2 regions of the Pseudoclavibacter sp. RFBG4 genome follow, and region 2 is predicted to be linked to the other one. Evidence: riboswitches for the same ligand, from Rfam matches in the RefSeq annotation. Region 2 holds a riboswitch; the other holds the start of a gene.
The links. Region 2 has a riboswitch for thiamine pyrophosphate ahead of C5E10_RS12365 (YkoF family thiamine/hydroxymethylpyrimidine-binding protein). Riboswitches for the same ligand answer to the same signal wherever they lie in the genome.
Positions count from the first base shown of each region.

Region 1: it holds a riboswitch for thiamine pyrophosphate, as region 2 does, so the genes downstream of both, C5E10_RS06635 (ECF transporter S component) here and C5E10_RS12365 (YkoF family thiamine/hydroxymethylpyrimidine-binding protein) in region 2, are expected to answer to the same signal.

Region 1 covers NZ_PSYC01000022.1:64,952-69,355, reverse strand. The annotation lists gene C5E10_RS06645 (energy-coupling factor transporter transmembrane protein EcfT) at 1-196, opposite strand, end outside; gene C5E10_RS06640 (ABC transporter ATP-binding protein) at 193-1,719, opposite strand; gene C5E10_RS06635 (ECF transporter S component) at 1,725-2,378, opposite strand; TPP riboswitch at 2,430-2,539, opposite strand; gene C5E10_RS06630 (hypothetical protein) at 2,564-2,896, opposite strand; gene glgX (glycogen debranching protein GlgX) at 3,036-4,404, shown strand, end outside.
Region 2 covers NZ_PSYC01000029.1:209,605-214,008, reverse strand. The annotation lists gene C5E10_RS12375 (ABC transporter ATP-binding protein) at 1-1,223, opposite strand, end outside; gene C5E10_RS12370 (ECF transporter S component) at 1,213-1,803, opposite strand; gene C5E10_RS12365 (YkoF family thiamine/hydroxymethylpyrimidine-binding protein) at 1,800-2,462, opposite strand; TPP riboswitch at 2,488-2,597, opposite strand; gene C5E10_RS12360 (VOC family protein) at 2,623-2,964, opposite strand; gene C5E10_RS12355 (LLM class flavin-dependent oxidoreductase) at 3,086-4,279, shown strand; gene C5E10_RS12350 (NtaA/DmoA family FMN-dependent monooxygenase) at 4,304-4,404, shown strand, end outside.

The sequences.
Region 1 (4,404 bases), on a different contig from region 2:
CGAGCGTCGTCAGCAGGGGAATCGAGTACAGCACCGCCGCCAGGAACGGCGTGACCGGGTTCACGCGGTCGAGGAACCGTCCGCCGACGGGGAGCACCTCAAGCGGCACGCCGTCGGCGTCGACCTGGGGCGATGTGGCCGACCACCATGCCGGGCGGGAACCCGCCGAGGCGACGCCCGCGCCGCTGCCGCTCATGCTGGCACCTTCTCGTTCTTGCGGTCGTGGGCTTCGATGCGGATGCGCTGGTCGCCGAGCACGCGCACGAGCTGCTCGTCGTGGGTCACGGAGACCAGCGAGTGCCCCTCGGAGACGAGGCGCGACATGATCGTGACGAGCTCCGTCCACGTCCTGCGGTCCTGCCCGAAGGTCGGCTCGTCGAAGATGAGCACCCGAGGGGCCGTCGCGAGCACCGTCGCGACGGACAGCCGACGCTGCTCACCGCCGGAGAGCGTGAAGGGGTGCGCCTCCGCGAGGTGCGAGAGGCGCAGCGCCGCGAGCAGCTCGTCGACGCGTTCGCTCGTCTCGCGTCTGCCGCGCCCCACCGCATCCGGTCCCACCTCGAGCTCGCGCCGCACCGTGCCCGCGACGAACTGGTGCTCGGGCTGCTGGAAGACCGTGCCGATCCTCGTCAGCAGCTGACGGGATCGCCAGGCAGACGGATGCGGGCCGACCGGGCCCGCCGCGCGGAACCTGCCGAGCGCCCAGCCACTCCGTCGACGGTCGGCGTCTTCGCCAGCTTCCCGCAGGGCGCTGCTCGCACGCACGTCGCCCGCGACCGGCTTGAGCAGGCCAGCGAGCGTCAGCGCCAGCGTCGTCTTGCCCGCGCCGTTGGGCCCGAGCACCACCGTCGACTCCCCCGCCCGCAGCGTTGCCCCGAACTGCGTGTGCAGCGGATGGTCGGCACGCCCGAACCCGAGGCCGTCGGCGACGAGCAGATCCTCCCCCGGGGCGCGCTCGCCCCGCGGAACCGAGGGTTCGTGGCCGCCTATCCACACACCCGCCGCGAGGAGCGACTCCCGCTGCTCCTCCAGGATCACGTCGGGGTCACCGTCGGCGAGCAGGTGCTGCTCAGTGCCGAGTACGACGACCCGGTCGACGCTCGAACGCCACACATCCACCCGATGCTCGATGACGATGAGCGTCGCACCGGTGACCTCGGCGGCACGCACAACCGCCTCGCGAACCTCCTCGACACCGGCCGGGTCGAGGTTCGCGGTCGGCTCGTCGAGCAGGATGAGGTTCGGCCGCATCGCGAGCACGCCCGCGATCGCGAGGCGCTGGCGCTCACCACCGGACAGCTGCGCGGTGGAGCGGTCGAGGGGCATCCGCAGCCCGACGGCGTCGAGCGCCTCGCGCACCCGAACCCAGGTCTCGGCGCGCGGCACACCGAGGTTCTCGCAGCCGAACGCGACGTCGTCGCCGATTCGGGCGAGCACCGTGTTCGCCTGCGGATCCTGCAGGACCAGCCCCACCGCGCCGCGCGCATCCGTCGGATGCCTGCCGTCGACCAGCAGCGAGCCGAGCTCCTGACCTTCGTCCTCGTGGTCGCCGAGCACCCCGGCAAGAGCCGCCAGGAGCGTCGACTTGCCCGCCCCCGACGGCCCGAGCAGCAGCACGGCCTCTCCGGGCTCGATCGTCAGGTCGAGCTGGCTGACCGCCAGCTTCGCCCGGTCGGCGTGGCGCCAGCCCCACCCCCTCGCCTCGACTCTCGCGCCCACGAACGCTAGCCGATTCGCTTCGCGCTTCTGCCCGCCGCGAAGCGGTTCAGCGCGCCGGTCGCGGCGAGCGCTCGCGTGAGCAGCCAGCCGACGACTCCGGCCAGCACCGCACCGGAGACCACGACGGCGACGAGGTAGATCGTCAGGAATTCAGGGCCCTTCTCGATGTTCGCGCTGAGGAACAGCTCGAGCACCCACGCGGCGACGGCGGCACCCGCGCCTGCGAGCATCGCGACGCTCAGACCGAAGCGCTTGTAGAGGAAGAGCGCGAAGACGAGCTCGGCACCGAGGCCCTGCGCGATACCCGAGTACACGGTCTCGATCGACCACTGACTGCCGAGCAGCATGGAGACGCACGCCGCGAGCACCTCGACGAAGAGCGCAGCCCCCGGCTTGCGGATGATGAGCCCGCCCAGCACGCCGCCGAGCAGCCAGATGCCGACCGCGATGCCGCCGAAGCCCGGCGTCAACGCGTCCATCGTCGTGAACCACAGGTAGCCGACGCTGTTCCAGAAGATGAAGATGAGGCCCGTCGCGACACCGAGAACGGCGGCCGTGACGATGTCGATGACCCGCCAGCGGAAGCGGCTCTTCGGCGCCTTCGCCTGAGCCGGAACCTGCGCTGCCGCAGTCGGAGATGGAGTCGAGGAAGTTGTCATGCTGTGTGCCCTTTCGAGTGAAAGTGCACGGGCGCAGAGCCGTGGGCGACCCTGCTCGGAGATGTGCCTCCCTGCGCTGGCATTACCCAGATCAGGTTTGACGGTCGAAGGCTTGAGCCTTCCTCTCAGCCCGGACTACCGGACTCCCGTGAACACCCCAAGTATAGGCCGTACCGCCGCCAGAGCTACTTCTTGAGCGCCTTGATGAGGCGTGGGAGGGCGTGCCCGACCGTCCACACCAGCGGAATCGACACGACGAGCAGCGTGATGATGTTCGGACGGAAGCTCGTGCCGAACTCGTCATCGACGTACGCGCCGACCGGCACGGCCATGCCGCCGCCACCGCCGCCCGACGAGTTCTCCTGACCCTCCTCAGCGCTCTCACCACCGCCGTAGCCGTACGAGACGAGAGCGACCGGAAGGATCGTGGACTTGCCGAGTTCCACCTTCTCGCCGTAGGCGAGTGTGACGCCGAGCTTCTTGACCGAGTCCGTGAGGTTCTGTGTGAGGTTCGTCATGCGGCCAGCGTAGGTCGTCGACATGCCTGCCAACCAGGAGAAGTCCTGTGTGCTCGCGGGCGAGAGCGCTCCCACCCTTTGGTAGCTTTAGTGCCTGCATCCACACGCGATGTTCTTCGATGAAGCAATAGGAGCGTGCATGAAAACGTGGCCCGGAAATGCCTACCCCCTCGGAGCGACGTTCGATGGAAGTGGCACCAACTTCGCGATCTTCAGCGAGGCCGCCCACAAGGTCGAGCTGTGCCTCTTCGATGACGACGGCAACGAGGAGCGGGTGAGGCTCTACGAGCAGGACGCGCACGTCTGGCATGCCTACCTCCCTCACGTGCAGCCCGGCCAGCAGTACGGCTACCGGATGCACGGCGACTACGACCCGATCAACGGAAGCCGCTGCAACCCGGCGAAGCTCCTCCTCGACCCGTACGCGAAGGCGACGACGGGCGACATCGACTGGGACCAGTCGCTCTTCAGCTACAACTTCGGCGACCCCGACTCGTTCAACGACCTCGACTCAGCGCCCCACATGATGAAGGGCGTTGTCATCAACCCCTACTTCGACTGGGCTGGCGACCGGAAGCCCGGCATCCCCTACAACGAGTCCCTCATCTACGAGGCGCACGTCAAGGGGCTCACCGAGCTGCACCCGGATGTGCCAGAGGAGATCCGCGGCACGTACGCCGGCATCGCGCACCCCGCGATCGTCGAGCACCTCAAGCGCCTCGGCGTCACCGCCATCGAGCTCATGCCCGTGCACCAGTTCGTGCAGGACAGCACCCTCATCGAGAAGGGCCTCCGCAACTACTGGGGGTACAACACCATCTCGTTCCTCGCCCCGCACGCCGACTACGCCTCCCAGGGCACGGCAGGCCAGCAGGTGCAGGAGTTCAAGTCGATGGTGCGCACACTGCACGCCAACAACATCGAGGTCATCCTCGACGTCGTCTACAACCACACGGCAGAAGGCAACCACCTCGGCCCGACCCTCAGCTTCCGCGGCATCGACAACGCCGCCTACTACCGGCTCGAGGAAGACGACAAGCGGTACTACACCGACTACACGGGCACGGGCAACTCGCTCAACATGCGCCACCCGCACTCGCTGCAGCTCATCATGGACTCGCTGCGCTACTGGGTCACCGAGATGCACGTCGACGGCTTCCGCTTCGACCTCGCCTCCACCCTCGCCCGCGAGCTCCACGACGTCGACAAGCTGTCCACCTTCTTCGACCTCGTGCAGCAGGACCCGGTGGTCTCGCAGGTGAAGCTCATCGCAGAGCCGTGGGACGTCGGGCCCGGCGGCTACCAGGTCGGCAACTTCCCACCGCAGTGGACGGAGTGGAACGGCAAGTACCGCGACACCGTGCGCGACTTCTGGCGAGGCGAGCCGTCGACGCTCGGCGAGTTCGCGAGCCGCATCACCGGATCCGCCGACCTCTACGAGCACTCCGGACGCCGCCCCTTCGCCTCCATCAACTTCGTCACGGCCCACGACGGCTTCACGCTGAGAG
Region 2 (4,404 bases):
TCGCGCCGCACGGTCGGCTGGGAGAACTGGTGCTCCGGGTTCTGGAAGATGAGGCCGGGGCGGGGGCCGTGCACCTGGCCCGAGCGGGGCCGCGCGAGACCCGCGAGCGTTCGCAGCAGGCTCGACTTCCCGCATCCGTTGCGGCCGAGGAGCGCCACGACCTCACCCGCTCTGAGCTGGAAGTTCAGGCCTCGGAGGACCGCTTCCGAGGTGTTCTTCGTGCGAGGGCGCTTCGGTGCCCCGCCAGCGACGACGTCGAGGTTATCGACGCTCAGGGCTTCCGCCTCGCGGGTCGGCCTCACGGGCGTCGCTCCGGCTGCGCCGGCTGCGGCGCGGGCGCCGAGCGCGGCGACCCGGTCTGCGACCTCGTCGTTCGCGAGTCCGCCCTCGAGGCCGGTGAGTGCGGCGAGTTCCGCGTCGAGCGGCAGCCAGCACCCCGCCTCCTGCAATGCCGCTGCGTGCTCGACCAGCACGCGCGCCGTCGGGCCGTCGTGGGCGACGACACCACCGCGCGCGACCACGATTGTTCGTCCCGGGAGGCCCGCGATGCCGCGCGCTCCCGCGTACTCGTCGAGCCGGTGCTCGACGAGCACGATCGTGGATGCTCGTGCAGAGGCCGCGTCGACCGCCTGTCGGACCGACGCGATTCCCGCAGGGTCGAGCATCGATGTGGGCTCGTCGAGCACCAGGACACGGGGCTCCGTGACGATGGCCGCGGCGAGGGCCACGCGCTGGGTCTCGCCGCCCGAGAGCGTCGCCGTGCGACGGTCGGCGAGCTTCCCCGCGCCGACGAGGTCGAGGGCCGCGCGCACTGCTGGCCCCATCGCCTCTGGCACCCAGGCGTGGTTCTCGAGCGGGAACGCGACCTCGTCGGCGACGTCGGGGAGGCACACCGAGGAGCTCGGGTTCTGCGCGACGACGGAGAGGTGCCGGGAGAGGCGCGGCACGTCCGACTCCTGCGTATCCACCCCGCAGATGCGGATGCGCCCGCTGACCTGGGCGGGGACGGTGTGGGGGATGACCCCGCTGAGCGCCTGCAGCAGCGTCGACTTCCCCGCCCCTGACGGCCCGATGACAAGCACGTGCTCGCCAGGTGCCACGCGCAGATCCACTGGCCCGAGACCATCTCCAGACGAGTGGATCGCCTCGAATCCGACCGCCTCGATGTCGGCGCTTGAGATATCGGTGCTCGAGATGTCGGCGCTCGAGCTGTCAGGCCGCACGGCGAGCGGCGAGCGGCTTCGAGTCCTGCACGATCGCGAAGTTGTCGAGAACTCCGGTGCGCACAAGCGAATCGACGATGAGCTTCGCGAGGAGGCCGCCGAGGATGATGCCAGAGGCGAGCTGGATGCCGAAGCGCAGGAACAGGATCTCCTGGCCGTACCAGCCTGAGCGGAACGCCGAGTAGAAGAACACGAGGCCAGCGCCGAGCGCGCCGGAGATCGCGTACCGCAGCCAGCCGTACTTCCGGTACCGGCCGAGCGCGAACGGCAGCTCGCTGCCGATGCCCTGGATGGCGGCGGCGACGAAGAGCAGGGGGCCGACGGCGGAGCCGAGGAACACGACCTCGATGACGGAGGCGAGCACCTCCGCGATGACGCCGACGAACGGCCGGCGGATGATGGCGATCGCGATGGGGGCGACGAGCAGCCAGCCGCCGAAGAGGAAGTGCTGGGCGAGGTCGCCAGCTGGCCCCATCGCGATGGAGAGCGCAGTCCACGCCTGCACGAGAGCCCAGTACAGGAAGCCGAAGACCGTGCCGAGCACGACCATGAGCACGATGTCTCGCAGCTTGAGGCTCATGCGCGGGCCTCGGCTGCCGAGTCGATTGCCGCTTCTGCCTGGCCGCTTGCGTGGCTGGGGCTGTTCAGCGAGATCGTGAGGTGACTCGTCACATGCTGCACGTGCGCCCCGACCCCCGCCCAAGCGACCGCGACCGTCTCGAGCACGCGCCCGAGGTCGCCGCTGAGCTTCGTCACGAAATGCTCGGAGGCCACGAACGTGCCGCTCGCCTTCGCCGTCTCGATGGCCGCGTAGATCTCGCGCATGTGGTCGGGCGTCCGCTCTGCCGAGCCCGCATCCTCGAGGGGGTAGAGCGCCCACTCCGCGCTCGCGAAGCTGCCAGACCTCCGCCCGCGGGGCGCATCCACTCGCCTGGGGCCGGCGCCTCCCGGCAGATCGCACACGGCCTCGCCGGGGCAGCCGCGAGACAGCAGCACCTGGATGGAGGCGTGCAGCCCCGTCGCCGCGATGTGCTGCGAGAGGTCGGTGAGCCAGCGCAGCAGCGACTGCTCGTCGCCGCCCGCGTAGGTGCTCACGTCGCCCGTCTCGAGCACGAGGCCGGAAGAGTCGGCGGCGTCGAGTGCGGCGAGGATCACGTCGACGTATCGGTCGGACATGACCGAGACGGTGACTCGTGCGCCCACCCCGAATGCGAGCGGGTCCTGGGTGATGGTTTCCATGTGCGTGCCTTCCGTCGGAGCGTGACGGCACGGGTGAGTTGACTCCCTTCGCTGGCATTACCCAGATCAGGTTCAACGGTCGGAGTTCGAGTACTCCCTCTCAGCCCGACTCATCGGGCTCCCGTGCACGGGCACACTGTAGCCCCGGCGCTTTCCGCGCCTAGCTCCCTGCGCTCGTGAAGACCACGTGATTGCCTTCCGGGTCGAGCACCTGGAGGATCTGGAAGTGAGTGGCGTCTTCGATTCCGCCGTGCTCGATCTTGGCCGCTTCGAGCCGTTCGGCGACACCGGCGAGGTCGTCCTCGGTGAACACCACCGTGGATCTGCCCGAGCGGCTCGAGTCAGCCCAGAGCTGCAGGCCGGCCTCGCTTGTGAAGTGCCACTCCAGAAGGCCCGGCATCGGATTCTCGTCGGGTCCGCGTCCGAAGAGCCTGCCGTAATATTCCGTAGCCTGAGCCAGGTCGGACACGGTGATCTGCGCAAGTACGCCCTTGATAGCCATGCCACGATGATGCTCGACTCCGGTGCGAGGAGCCTCCACGAACATGTCCCCACGTTGCGACGCGTAACGGGGCGCGTCAGGCGCCGTGGCCCCGCCATGAGGCGCCACCTAGCGTCAGACCATGACGAACCCACACCGAATCCACCTCGGCGTCGCACTCGATGGCGCCGGCATCCACCCGGCCGCCTGGCGGGAGCCGAGCGCCCGTCCGGACGAGCTCTTCACGCCCGACTACTGGGTGGGGCTCGTCCAGCTCGCCGAGCAGGGGCTCCTCGACTTCGCGACCATCGAGGACTCGTTGGCGCTGCAGTCGTCCGAGCGGCTGCACGACGACGACCGCACCGACGAGGTTTGGGGTCGACTGGATGCGCTGCTCATCGCCTCGCGGGTAGCTCCCGTGACCCACAGCATCGGTCTCATCCCGACGGTCACGACCACGCACACCGAGCCCTTCCACGTCTCCAAGGCTGTCGCGACGCTCGACTACACGAGCGAGGGCCGCGCCGGCTGGCAGGCTCGCCTCTCGATCGGGTCGGACCACACGCACTTCGGTCGCCGCGACCCGGCGGAGTTCCTCGAGACCCTCGAGCGTGCTTCGACCGCGGACATCGGGGACCTCTTCGCCGAGGCCAACGACTTCGTCGAGGTCGTGCGCAGGCTCTGGGACAGCTGGGAGGACGACGCGGAGATCCGCGACGCCTCCACGGACCGCTTCCTCGACGCAGCGAAGGTGCACCGCGTCGAGTTCGAGGGCAGATGGTTCAGCGTGCGAGGCCCGTCGATCACGCCGCGGCCGCCGCAGGGGCAGCCAGTGGTCGCCTCGCTCGGGCACGCCCAGGTGCCGTACGAGTTCGCCGCCGCGAGCTCCGATCTGCTCTTCGTCACCCCGTCGGATGTCGCCTCGGCCGTGAGCATCCTGTCGGAGGTGCGGGCCGCCGAGCAGAAGGTGGGACGTGCCGGCGAGCCGCTCTCCGTCTACGTCGACGTGGCGGTGTTCCTCGACGGGCCCGAGGAGACCGGGGCCGCTCGTCTCGCTCGCCTCGACGCGAAGGGCCGCACGCTCGGGCAGCCGCCCGCGGTGTTCGCCGGTTCGGCCTCCGAGCTCGTCGAGCACTTCGAGACGCTCTCGGCGCTCGGCTACGACGGCTTCCGCCTGCACCCGGGAGTCGTGACGGACGACCTGCCTCGCATCGTCGCCGACGTCGTTCCCCTCCTCCAGCAGAAGGGGCTCTTCCGGGAGCGCTACGAAGCGCGTTCCCTGCGCGGCCTCCTCGGCCTGCCGACCACCGTCCCGAACCGCTACGCCGCCGTCTAGGCCCGACTCGATCAGGAGATCATCGTGACCAAGAAGCAGATCATCCTCGCCGCCTACGTCGGCGGAGTCAACGAGCACACCCTCTGGGAGCACCCTGACGCCGGGAGCCAGATCGAGTTCTCGAC